3 regions of the Thauera sp. 27 genome follow, and region 3 is predicted to be linked to each of the others. Evidence: predicted binding sites of a transcription regulator. Region 3 holds the regulator's gene; each other region holds the start of a gene.
What was found. Region 3 encodes sigma-54, which starts transcription at its own class of promoters, with help from an activator protein. Its sites were predicted from a motif close to TGGCACGCTTNCTGCTNA; they were not measured.
Positions count from the first base shown of each region.

Region 1: B447_RS16685 (CmpA/NrtA family ABC transporter substrate-binding protein) is a predicted target of sigma-54. The motif match lies at 1,756-1,773, and genes of this name have one in related genera.
Region 2: B447_RS19720 (PEP-CTERM sorting domain-containing protein) is a predicted target of sigma-54. The motif match lies at 2,538-2,555, and genes of this name have one in related genera.

Region 1 is NZ_AMXB01000034.1:41,565-45,874, reverse strand. Features, by position in the region: gene B447_RS16695 (dihydroorotate dehydrogenase) at 1-190, shown strand, start outside; gene B447_RS16690 (nitrate regulatory protein) at 307-1,578, shown strand; gene B447_RS16685 (CmpA/NrtA family ABC transporter substrate-binding protein) at 1,928-3,235, shown strand; gene ntrB (nitrate ABC transporter permease) at 3,287-4,147, shown strand; gene B447_RS16675 (ABC transporter ATP-binding protein) at 4,155-4,310, shown strand, end outside.
Region 2 is NZ_AMXB01000053.1:2,394-6,703, forward strand. Features, by position in the region: gene icmF (fused isobutyryl-CoA mutase/GTPase IcmF) at 1-2,343, shown strand, start outside; gene B447_RS19720 (PEP-CTERM sorting domain-containing protein) at 2,599-3,477, shown strand; gene B447_RS19725 (DUF2721 domain-containing protein) at 3,599-3,988, shown strand; gene B447_RS19730 (porin) at 4,012-4,310, shown strand, end outside.
Region 3 is NZ_AMXB01000017.1:31,856-36,165, reverse strand. Features, by position in the region: gene hprK (HPr(Ser) kinase/phosphatase) at 1-901, opposite strand, end outside; gene ptsN (PTS IIA-like nitrogen regulatory protein PtsN) at 870-1,355, opposite strand; gene hpf (ribosome hibernation-promoting factor, HPF/YfiA family) at 1,492-1,815, opposite strand; gene B447_RS11030 (RNA polymerase factor sigma-54) at 1,833-3,299, opposite strand; gene lptB (LPS export ABC transporter ATP-binding protein) at 3,322-4,044, opposite strand; gene recX (recombination regulator RecX) at 4,031-4,310, opposite strand, start outside.

The sequences.
Region 1 (4,310 bases), on a different contig from region 3:
CGTGGGGGGTGTCGGCTCGGTGCGCGAGGCGGCTGCGCGTCTGGCTGCGGGAGCCGACCTGGTGCAGGTGCATCGCGCCCTGATCGCTGCGCCGCGACGGGCGCTGTCCCTGAGCCTGGGCATCGCCGGTCTGGGTGTGCGGCGGGGGCGTCGGCAGGGCGCCTGTACGGGGGCTTGCGCGCAAGGCTGAGGTCGGCGGCGGCTGTCGCGTGCGGGTATGGCCGGGCGTGACGCGTGCATTGCACGGTTGTTGCTTGTAGTCTCTCCGCCTTCTGGCCTGCCAACAGCCCTTTGCTGGAACCGCTCATGAACTCGACGCTTGCCTTCCTCGCCGCTGCCCGACAGTGCGAGATCCACGACCTCGAACACCTTGCCCGCAGTTGCGACCTCGTCCAGGCCGTGAGCGAACTCGTGCATCGGCTGCAGGGCGAGCGTGGTGCTTCCAACCTGTTCCTGGCTTCCGGTGGCGAGGTGTTCGTCTCCCAGCGCGAAGCCTGCGTTGCCCTCAGCGCACAAGCAGAGGCTGCACTGCGCAGCTGGCTCGCTCAGGTCGAGGGCGGTCAGGATGCGCCCATCGTGGCGGTGCCCGGTGGTGCAAGGCTGTTCACGCGGATTGCGGTGGCGCTGCATGCGCTCGACGGCTTGGCCGAACTGCGCGCGGAGGTCGCTGCCCGGCGCTGCAAGGCCGCAGATGCCACGCTGCGTTTCAACCGCATGGTTGCAGCCTTGCTGGCGCTCGTGTTCGAGGCGGCCGATGTCGCGGCCGATCCGGCAGTGTCACGCTTGCTGGTGGCGCTGTTCAACCTCATGCAAGGCAAGGAGCATGCTGGTCAGGAGCGTGCAGCCGGCGCCGCGGCGTTCGCGGCGGGTGCGGCGGCTGCGAGCACGGCGGCCGCTGGCGGCCAGGACCTGCTCCACCTGATCGATGCCCAGGAGGCCTGCTTCGAGCGCTTCGAGGCCTTCTGTCCGACTGAACTGCTCGGCACCTGGGCCCAGGCCAAGGCCGCGATGCCGATGGGCGAACTCGAACGCATGCGGCGCAGGTTGCTGGCTGCCGCCCAGGGCGCGGTGCTCGATCCCGCGCAGGCACAGGCCTGGTTCGCCTGCTGCTCGCAGCGCCTGGAGCTGATTCGTGACACCGAGGCGGCGCTTGCGCAGGGCTTGCGCGCCGCCTGCCTGCAGCGCATCGCCGCCTTGCAGGCCGATCCGGACGATCCGCAAAGCCTGTTGCGCGCACTCGCAGCGCAGCCCGAGCCGGTGTCGCCGAGCGGTGTGCTGCCCATGGAGGATGGGGTGGAGGCCCTCGGGCCGCGCCTGCGGCGTTCGATTGTAGATGCCTTGCATGCGCAGGCGCAGCGTCTGCAAGCGATGAACGACGAGCTGGCTGCGGTGCGTACTGCGCTCGACGAGCGCAAGCTCATCGAGCGCGCCAAGGGGGAGCTGATGCGGCACCAGGGCCTGGCCGAGGATGAGGCCTATCGCCTGCTGCGCCGGACCGCGATGAACCAGGGGCGGCGCCTGGTAGATGTGGCCCAGGCCGTGCTGGCGATGTCCGACCTGCTTCCGCCGCGCAGCTGAACCTGCGTGTTGCGTAAGGCGTCCGGCCTGCAGGGGTACTCGTGGTGCGCAACGCACTGCGGCTGTGCGCCATGTCCATCTGTTGCACTGCAGCAGTGCGTGGATGTATGACTCGGCACTCCAGTAGTATTGCTTCAAGTCCATGATTTAAAAAAGATAGGGGCCTTATTCAAGAGCTGGCACGAGTCCTGCAATAGCTTGATCGAGGCGAAACCAAAGGCGGTTCGAGACTCAAGGCGCAGCCCGGCGGCTGTCGCATCCCGGACAAAGGCGTCCATCCATTGCCAATACCAATTGGGCAGGGATGGGCGCCTTGTTGCTTTCAGTGGTTCATAGTCAGGAGTCGATCATGGGCAGCAAGACAATCAAGCAGGCAGCGGTCAGTCGTCGTCACTTCATCCGCGGTGCCATGGCGCTCGGCGGCGCAGCGATGATGGGCGGACTGTGGACAGGTACGGCGCGGGCTGCGGGGGGCGCGCTCGAGACAAAGAAGGCCAAGCTCGGCTTCATCGCGCTCACCGACGCCGCGCCGCTCTTCGTCGCCGACGAGAAGGGCTTCTTCGCCAAGCACGGCATGACCGAGGTCGAGGTGCTCAAGCAGTCGTCCTGGGGCACCACGCGCGACAACCTGGTGCTGGGCTCGCAGCGCAACGGCATCGACGGCGCCCACATCCTCACCCCCATGCCCTACCTGATCAGCAGCGGGGCGATGACGGCCAACAACGTGCAGGTGCCGATGTACATCCTCGCCCGCCTGAACCTGGCCGGGCAGTGCATCTCGGTGGGCAACGAGTACAAGGATCTCAAGGTCGGCACCGACACCACCGCGTTCAAGGACGCGCTCGCCGCCAAGCGCGCCAGCGGCAAGGCGGTCAATGCGGCGATGACCTTCCCCGGCGGCACCCACGACATGTGGATCCGCTACTGGCTGGCCGCCGGCGGCATCGACCCCACGCGCGACATCTCGACCATCGTCGTGCCGCCGGCGCAGATGGTGGCCAACATGAAGGTCGGCAGCATGGACACCTTCTGCGTGTGCGAGCCATGGAACCGCCAGCTCATCAACCAGGGCATCGGCTACACCGCCAACACCACCGGCGAGTTGTGGCACAACCACCCCGAGAAGGCCTTCGCCATGCGCGCCGATTATGTCGACGCACATCCGAACTCGACCAAGGCGCTGATCAAGGCGGTGATGGAGGCGCAGATGTTCTGCGAAGACCCGGCCAACCGCGAGGAAGTGGCGCGCATCTGTGCCAAGCGGCGCTGGATCAACGCCCCCTTCGAGGACATCGTCGACCGCATGCGCGGCGACTTCGATTACGGCACCGGTCGCGTGGTCGAGAACAGCCCGCAGCAGATGCGTTACTGGAAGGACCAGGCCTCCTACCCCTTCCAGAGCCACGACCTGTGGTTCCTCACCGAGAACATCCGCTGGGGCTACCTGCCGCGCGACTTCGACATGAAGGCCTGGGTGGGCAAGGTGAACCGCGAGGACCTGTGGCGCCAGGCCGCGCAGGAGCTGGGCGTGGCGGCGAGCGACATTCCGGCCTCGACCTCGCGCGGGCTGGAAACCTTCTTCGACGGCAAGGTGTTCGATCCCGAGAACCCGATGGCCTACCTCGACAGCCTCGCCATCAAGACCGTGCGCAGCTGAGACCGAACCGACCGGGCCTGGACACAGGCCTGACATCCACAGGAGCCCGTCATGGACAACACCCATTCCATCGCCGCCCCGGCGCCGGCCAGCGCGCCGCCCTCCATGCTGCGCGTGCGCGCCGGTGCGGCCTACAGCCACTTCATGAACCACGTCCTGCCGCCGCTGGTCGTCATCGGCCTGCTGTGCGCGGTGTGGGAGCTGCTGTGCTCGCGCCCCGGCGCGGCGCTGCCCGCGCCCAGCCAGGTGGTCAGCGAGACCTGGGAGCTCATCACCCAGCCCTTCTTCGACAACGGCGGCAATGACGTCGGCCTGGCCTGGCAGATCCTCGCCAGCCTCGAGCGCGTGGCCTACGGTTACCTGCTCGCGGTAGTAGCCGGGGTGAGCCTGGGCGTGCTGGTGGGGCAATCGACCTGGGCGCTGCGCGGGCTCGATCCCCTGTTCCAGGTGCTGCGCACGGTGCCGCCGCTGGCCTGGCTGCCGATCTCGCTGGCCGGCTTCCAGGACAGCAACCCCTCGGCCATCTTCGTGATCTTCATCACCGCGATCTGGCCGATCATCATCAACACCTCGGTGGGCATCAGGAACATCCCCGAGGACTACCGCAACGTCGCCCGCGTCATCCGCCTCAATGGCGTCGAGTACTTCTGGAAGATCATGCTGCCGGCGGCCGCGCCCTACATCTTTTCCGGGCTGCGCATCGGGGTCGGCCTGTCCTGGCTGGCGATCATCGCCGCCGAGATGCTGATCGGCGGCGTGGGCATCGGCTTCTTCATCTGGGATGCGTGGAACTCGTCGCTGGTCAGCGACATCATCCTCGCCCTCGTCTATGTCGGCATCGTCGGCTTCCTGCTCGACCGCATGGTCGCCTGGGTCGGCAAGCGCGTCACCCGTGGCACCAGTCCCGCTTAAGGAGCATATGATCATGAGCCAGCCCTATCTCAGCATCTCCCGCGTCGACATGGACTTCAGCCGTGGCGGCGTCACCAACCCAGTCCTCCGGGACGTCAATCTCGACGTCCAGCGCGGCGAGTACATTTCGCTGATCGGCCATTCCGGCTGCGGCAAGTCGACC
Region 2 (4,310 bases), on a different contig from region 3:
GGCATCGGCCAGGGCAATGCCGCGATCGTGCCCTTCGTCGACCTGTCGCTGTACGTGATGACCCCCGAGTTCGGCGCCGCCAGCCAGCTCGAGAAGATCGACATGCTCGACTTCGCCGATTTCGTCGCCATCAACAAGTTCGACCGCAAGGGCGCGCTCGACGCGCTGCGCGACGTCGCCAAGCAATACCAGCGCAACCGCGAGTTGTTCGGCCAGCGCCCGGAAGAGATGCCGGTGTTCGGCACCATGGCGGCGCGCTTCAACGACGACGGCGTCACCGCGCTCTACCAGGCCATGCTGCCGGCGCTGGTGGGCAAGGGCCTGAAAGTCGCCAAGAGCAAGCTGCCGGTGGTGAGCGTGAAGGCGTCCTCGGAAGGCCGTGCCATCGTCCCCGCCGACCGCACCCGCTACCTGGCCGAAATCGCCGATACCGTCCGTGGCTACCACAAGCACGTCGAGCAGCAGGCCCGCGTGGCGCGTGAGCGCCAGTCGCTGAAGATCGCCAAGGGGCTGTTCGAGCAGTGCGGCAAGGACGCGGGTTCGTTTGACGAACTCATCAACTGGAAGGACGGCGAGCTCACCCCGCAGGCGAAGAAGCTGCTCGAGCAGTGGCCGACCGAGAAGGCGCTGTACGCCGCCGACGAGTACGTGGTGAAGATCCGCGACAAGGAGATCCGCACCCAGCTCACCCACACCTCGCTGGCCGGCAGCAAGATCCGCAAGGTGGCGCTGCCCAACTTCGAGGACGAGGGCGAGACGCTCAAGTTCCTGATGAAGGAGAACGTTCCCGGCTCCTTCCCCTACACCGCCGGTGTGTTCGCGTTCAAGCGCGAGGGCGAGGACCCGACCCGCATGTTCGCCGGCGAGGGCGACGCCTTCCGTACCAACCGCCGCTTCAAGCGGGTCTCCGAGGGCATGCCGGCGCACCGCCTGTCGACCGCCTTCGACTCGGTGACGCTGTACGGCTGCGACCCCGACCCGCGTCCGGACATCTACGGCAAGATCGGCAACTCGGGCGTGTCCATCGCCACGCTCGACGACATGAAGGTGCTGTACGACGGCTTCGACCTGTGCGCGCCGACCACTTCGGTGTCGATGACGATCAACGGCCCGGCGCCGATCATCCTGGCTTTCTTCTTCAATACCGCGCTCGACCAGCAGGTCGCCAAGTTCAAGGCCGACAACGGCCGCGACCCGACCGAGGACGAGTACGCCAAGATCAAGGCCTGGACGCTGTCGACCGTGCGCGGCACCGTGCAGGCCGACATCCTGAAGGAAGACCAGGGCCAGAACACCTGCATCTTCAGTACCGAGTTCGCGCTCAAGATGATGGGCGACATCCAGGAGTACTTCGTCCATAACAAGGTGCAGAACTTCTATTCGGTGTCGATCTCGGGCTACCACATCGCCGAGGCCGGCGCGAACCCGATCAGCCAGCTCGCCTTCACGCTGTCGAACGGCTTCACCTACGTGGAGTCGTACCTCGCGCGCGGCATGCACATCGACGACTTCGCGCCCAACCTGTCCTTCTTCTTCAGCAACGGCATGGACCCGGAATACTCGGTGATCGGCCGCGTCGCCCGCCGCATCTGGGCGGTGGCGATGAAGAACAAGTACGGCGCCAATGAGCGCAGCCAGAAGCTGAAGTACCACGTGCAGACCTCGGGCCGCTCGCTGCACGCGCAGGAAATGGACTTCAACGACATCCGTACCACGCTGCAGGCGCTGATCGCGATCTACGACAACTGCAACTCGCTGCACACCAACGCCTACGACGAGGCGATCACCACGCCGACCGAAGAGTCCGTGCGCCGCGCGATGGCGATCCAGCTCATCATCAACCGCGAGTGGGGCCTGGCCAAGAACGAGAACCCGAACCAGGGCGCCTTCATCATCGACGAGCTCACCGACCTCGTCGAAGAGGCGGTGCTCAAGGAGTTCGAGGCCATCGCCAGCCGCGGCGGCGTGCTGGGCGCGATGGAGACCGGCTACCAGCGCGGCAAGATCCAGGAGGAGTCGCTCTATTACGAGCACAAGAAGCACGACGGCTCCTACCCGATCATCGGCGTGAACACCTTCCTCAACCCGAAGGGTCAGGCCCAGCAGGAGATCGAGCTCGCGCGCTCGACCGAGGAAGAAAAGCAGGGCCAGTTGAAGCGTCTGGCCGACTTCCATGCCCGCAACAAGGCCGAGGCGCCGAAGTGGCAGGCCAAGCTGCAGCAGGCCGTGATCGCCAACACCAACGTGTTCGAGGTGCTGGTCGACGCGGTGCGCTACTGCTCGCTGGGCCAGATCACCGATGCCCTCTACAAGGTCGGCGGCCAGTACCGCCGCAGCATGTAAGGCAACCCGCTCCCTCCCTCTCCCTTTGTGGGATCCGGCGCTTCGGCGCCGTTTTTTTTGTGCCGGCAGGATGAGCCGGAGTGGGGGCGGAGTGGGGCCGGTAGCGCTGCCGCCGGGGGGCAAGGTGTCGGCTCTTTTTACAGGCAGTCCTGGTGCTGGTAAGGAAATCGCAATAAAACAGTGGCTTGTGGTGTTGGCATGTAGCTTGCTTGGAGGGGTGCAGCAGCTCCTTGAACACGCCCATGAGGTCCTATCATGTCCCTGAAGCATCTTCTTTCCGCCGCGGCCTGCGTCGCTGCAATCGGCGTTGCGCCCATCGCGCATTCGGCCTCCATCAACGTCCTGTGGTACGGCCAGGGTTCGGCCTACAACACGCAGATGACCAATCTGGCTGCGGATGCCGCAAGCTACGATCCGGCCGGTGATGGCAGCCTGAGCTGGAATTTCACCCTGTGGAACTCGTCCGACCCCACGCCCACCTTCAGCGCGTATGACGTGCTGGTCATCGGCTCCAGCCAGACTTTCGGGATGGGCTTCGATGCCACCCGCCTGCTTGGCGCCAAGTCCGAGATCGAGGCGGCGCGCGGCACGCGCACCTTCCTGTCGGGCCAGGATGCCGACTGGCACTACATCAACGGCCCGGGCGCAGTTGATGACGGCCCGCGCGGCTTCCTGATCAATGCGGTCAACTGGGCCGGCAGCGGCACCGGTCTGGGCATCGTGTCGCTGGCCGACGGCTGGGCCGGCTCGGGCAGCCAGTGGTGGTCGAACGCCAACTCCTTCCTGGCGGCCGAACTGGCCGGTACGACGGCGTACTTCCAGGAAGAATCGGTGGTCATCCCGGCGGCGACGGCCGGCTTCCCGGTCAATGAAGGCCTGACCACCGCGGGCCTGAGCAACTGGGGCACGTCGTCGCACAGCGGCTTCACCTCGGTGCCGACGGGCTATCTGTCGATCAACGACTCCGGGAGCTTCCAGGGGCGTTATGTGACCATCGTGACCGAAGCCTACGCGGGCGGTTGCACGAGCGGTTGCGGCGACGAACCGACTCCGGTGCCTGCACCCCCCACCCTGTTGCTGATGGGCATGGCGCTGTTCGCTCTGGGCGCGGTGAACCGTCGGCGCATGCGCTGATCCCAATTGCATCAAGGCAGATCGCCGCGGCAGCAATGCCGCGGCGATCTGCTTTTGGGGCGTGTGCGAGGGCTAGAATGGGGCTTGGATCCCTGTCGCAGTCACGTTTACCAGACCAAGCATGAACCTCACGACACCCGCCTTGCTGTTTCCTGCCATTTCGCTGCTCCTGCTGGCCTATACCAACCGTTTTCTGACGCTTGCCCAGGTCGTGCGCCAGCTCGGTGCCTCGGCCGACCGCGGGGCGGAATTGGTGCAGCGCCAGTTGCCAGGGCTCAAGCGCCGCATTGCGCTGACCCAGTACATGCAGGGTTTCGGCGTGTTCAGCTTCTTGCTGTGTGCATTGTCGATGTTCGCGCTGTTCCTCGACGCGCAGGTGCCGGGCAAGCTGCTGTTCGGCGCCAGCATCCTTACCCTGGCGCTATCGCTGGTGCTCTCGCTCGTCGAAGTGCTGATCTCGACCGAGGCCTTGTCGGTGGTGGTGAAGGATCTGGAGGCGGCGGGCAAATGAGGGGGCTCGAGCGCGGAGCATTCATGCGCGGACGCGGGGCGCGGGCCTGGGTGGCGGCGGGCCTGTTGTGCTGGGGGGCGGCGAGCCCGGCCGCACAGGAGGGCGCGACAGGAGCCGGAACGGGCTTGCGCTTCAGCGGCTTTGGCACCCTGGCAGCGAGCTATCACGATGCGCAGGACACCCAGTTCCGCGCCCGCGCAGACCAGCGCGAGGGTGCGCAGGCCGGACGGCTCGAGACCGGGATCGATTCCGTGCTGGGGGTGCAGGCCGATGTACAGGTCGACGCACGCTGGTCATCGATGGCGCAGGTCGTGGTGCGCAA
Region 3 (4,310 bases):
GTTCGATGAAGTCCTGGGTCGAATCGATGCCACGCAATTGCAGGATGGTCGAGCGCACCGCCGCCTCGAGCAGAACGGCCAGGTTACGGCCAGCCGCAACCGGCAGCACGACGCGTGCAATTGCAACGCCCAGGATGTCCTGGACCTCTTGCTGCAAGGGCAGGCGGCTGGGATCGCCGGGGCCCGGCTGGCGGCGCTCGAGGTGGCAGATCAGGCGCAGGCGCATCTTCCGGCGGCACGCCGTTTCACCGAAGATGGTGCGGATGTTGAGAATGCCCAGGCCGCGCACTTCGATGAAGTCCTGCAGCATCTCGGGGCTGCGCCCCTCGAGTACGGTGGGAGCGATGCGCGACAGTTCGACGACGTCATCGGCCACCAGGCCGTGACCGCGGGAAATGAGCTCCAGCGCGAGCTCCGATTTGCCTGCACCCGAGTCGCCGGTGATCAGTACGCCCAGTCCGAGCACATCCATGAACACGCCGTGCAGCGAGGTCTTCTCCGCCAGCTCGCGCGACAGGTAGAGCCGCAACTGGTCGATCACGCTTGCCGATGGGTGGGCTGCGCTGAACAGTGCGACGTCGTGTGCCACGCAAACCCCATGCACGATATTGGGAACTTCGCAGCCGTCGGCGACGATCAGGGCTGGCGGGTGCGCGGAGCAGATCTCGTTGAGGTGGTGAGCAACCTTGTCGTTTGACTGGCGGCGCGCCCATTCGAGCTCCGCAGCGCCCATGACCTGCAGCCGTGTGGGGTGGATGAGGTTGAGGTGGCCGACGAGATCGGCCGGCCACATGCGGTCTTCGGCGACCGCGAGGCTCGCGCCGAGGTTGCCGCTGATGTGGTTCAGCTGCAGGTTGTCGCGATGCGCCTCATACAGCCGCGCGACGCTGGTCTGCCGCATCGGCGCCCCAGTTCATGAACATCTGGTGGATATGGTCTGCATCCGGCGCGGCTTGCAGCGCTTCGCGGAAGCCGCGGTCGCTGAACATCTGAGCCAGCTCGGAGAGCAGTTGCAGGTGGGTCTCGTTGGCTTGCTCGGGGACCAGCAGCACGAACAACATGTTCACCGGGCGGCCATCGGGCGAGTCGAACTGCACCGGGCTCGCAAGGCGCAGGAACGCACCTGCCGCCTCCTTGAGACCCTTGATGCGCCCGTGCGGAATCGCAATGCCCTGGCCGAGGCCAGTGGAGCCGAGGCGCTCTCTCGCGAACAGGCTATCGAACACGGTGCTGCGCCCGATGCCCTGATTGTTTTCGAACAGCAGGCCCGCCTGCTCGAAGACGCGCTTCTTGCTGCTCGCGTCGAGGTCGACCACCACATTGGACAGTGGCAGGAGTTGGGATATCAGGCTCATTCGCTGGAGGGTTCGCGCAATATCGCAGGCATTCCGGTCGCAGGGTGCGACCGGCCGTCCCGGGGCATGCTGGCGCCGCGTCTTGGAAACGGGCGCATTATAACCATACCCCGGACGTGGGGCTGAAACGAAAGCGTCAGGCTTCGGGGGCCTGGTGCTTGATCGTCTCGTGGTTGTGGTCGGCCAGTTTCTGCTTGTACTTCTGCACCTGGCGGTCGAGCTTGTCGGTCATCGCGTCGATGGCCGCGTACAGGTCGGCATCATCGCTTTCGACGAAGATGTCCTTGCCGCGCACGTGCAGGGTGACCTCGGCCTTCTGCTTGAGCTTCTCGACCGAGAGGATCACCGCGACACTGGTGACGTTGTCGAAGTGACGGATGACGCGATCAAGCTTGGAGGTGACGTAGTCGCGAATGGCCGGAGTGACTTCGACGTGGCGCCCGGTGATGTTGAGATTCATGTTGACTCCTGTTTTTGTCAGATGGATTTGCGCAGGCTGACCGGCGGGATATTGAGGGATTCGCGATACTTGGCGATCGTGCGCCGTGCGACCACGATACCCTGCTGGCCAAGGACTTCGGCAATCTTGGCGTCGGACAGCGGTTTCTTGCTGTCCTCGGCGTCGACCAGTTGGCGAATCAGCGCGCGAATCGCCGTGGACGAGGCCGCTCCACCGGTGTCGGTGGCGACGTGACTACCGAAGAAATACTTGAGTTCGAACACCCCGCGCGGACTCGCCATGTACTTCTGCGTGGTCACGCGCGACACGGTGGACTCGTGCAGCTCGAGTTGGTCCGCGATCTCCCGGAGGGTGAGTGGCCGCATTGCCACCTCCCCATGATCGAAGAACTGCCTCTGCTGGTCAACGATGGCCTGGGACACCCGGAGGATGGTGTCGAAGCGCTGCTGCACGTTCTTGATCAGCCAGCGTGCCTCCTGCAACTGTCCGCTCAGGCCGCCACCCTGGCCGCGGTTCTGCTGCAGCAGGCTGGCATACAGGCGGTTGATGCGCAGACGCGGCATTGCCTCCTGGTTCAGGCTGACCGTCCACCGCCCGCGCAGCTTGCGTACGACCACATCCGGCAGTACGTAGCGCGTCTCGGCGTTCGAGTAACGCGAGCCGGGGTGGGGGTCGAGGCTGCAGATCAGGGCATGGGCGGCGCGCAGGGCTTCGTCGTCGCAGCCGGTCAGCTTCTTGAGCTTGACGAAGTTGCGCTCGGCGAGCAGCTCGAGGTGCTTGTCGACGATCTCGAGCGCGAGCGTGCGCGTCGCCGAAGCCGGCAGGGTACGGAGCTGCAGCGACAGGCATTCGCTGGGGCTGCGCGCGCCGATGCCTGCGGGCTCGAGGTTCTGTACGTGGCGCAGCGCGATGTTCAGGTCATCGACATCGACGTCGGCGTCGTCCGGAAGCAGTTCGAGGAGCTCATCGAGCGGCTGGTGAAGGTAGCCGTCGTCATCCAAGGCTTCGATGATGAAGCGCACGAGGGCGCGGTCGCGGTCTGACAGCGGCGACAGCGACACCTGCTGGTCGAGATGTTCACGCAGGGAGACGCCAGCCGCCTGCAGTTCCTGGTAATCGACGTCGTCGTCGTCCTCGCTGCGGCTCGATGCGCCGCTGCCGACATTGGACCAGTCCATGCCTTCGTCGGCGCTGCCATGGTCGGCATGGTCGCCGGCCTCGCTGTCCGCAGCGCTGGCTGGCGCCTCGGGGGTGTTTGCCTGTTGCTGTCTGGCCTCGTGCTCGGGGGGGCTGCCCGGTGGTAGCGGTGGTACGAACTCGACACCGTCGCCGTCGCTGCGCTCGAGCATCGGGTTCTCGAGCAGGAAGCGCTCGATCTCCTGGTTCAGCTCGATGGTCGACAGCTGCAGCAGCTTGATCGACTGCTGCAGCTGCGGCGTCAGGGTAAGGTGCTGGGAGAGCTTGAGCTGGAGGCTTGGTTTCATCGCTGTCGACGCGCGCGCGGATTCACAGGCGGAAATGCTCGCCCAGGTAAACCTGGCGCACCCTTTCGTTGTCGATGATCTCGGCCGGTTCGCCGCTTGCCAGTACCCGGCCTTCGCTGATGATGTACGCACGATCGCAGATGCCGAGCGTCTCGCGCACGTTGTGGTCCGTGATCAGCACGCCGATGCCGCGCTCCTTGAGGAAGCGGATGATCTTCTGGATGTCGATGACCGCGATCGGGTCGACCCCTGCGAAGGGTTCGTCGAGGAGGATCAGGCGCGGGTCGGTTGCAAGTGCGCGCGCGATCTCGCAACGTCGGCGCTCGCCGCCGGAGAGTGAGACGGCGGTGTTGTCGCGCAGGTGGTTGATGCCAAGCTCGAGCAGCAGTTCGTCGAGCCGGGTCTTCACCTGGTGCGCCTCGAGCCCCTGGAGCTCGAGCACGGCACGGATGTTTTCGGCCACGGTGAGCTTGCGGAAGACGCTCATCTCCTGCGGCAGGTAGGACAGGCCCAGACGCGCACGGGCGTGGATCGGCAGGTGGGTGAGGTCGGTGCCGTCGAGGTTGATCTGGCCGCCGTCGGCACGGACCAAGCCTACGATCATGTAGAAACAGGTGGTCTTGCCGGCGCCGTTGGGGCCGAGCAGGCCGACGACCTCGCCCGAGCCGACCTCGAAGCCGACGTCGTGGACCACGGTGCGCGCCTTGTAGCGCTTTTGCAGGCTGGAGACCTTAAGCAGACTCATCGCGGGGTTCTTTCAGCAGCTTGCGGATCAGTTCGGGTGCAAAGCCGCGGGTTTGCAGGAAACGGGCCTGGCGCGCCCATTCGCGCGCATCCGCCGGGGCCGCCTGGAAGCGGCTGCGCAGCACTGCGCGGGCACGCTCCAGTTCCGATTCTACGCACTCCGTGGCGAGTGTTGCCTCGATCAGTTCACGGTCGATCCCGCGCCGCGTCAGCTCGCTGCGCAGGCGGCTGCCGCCGAAGCGGTTGGCACGGGTGCGCACGTAGGCT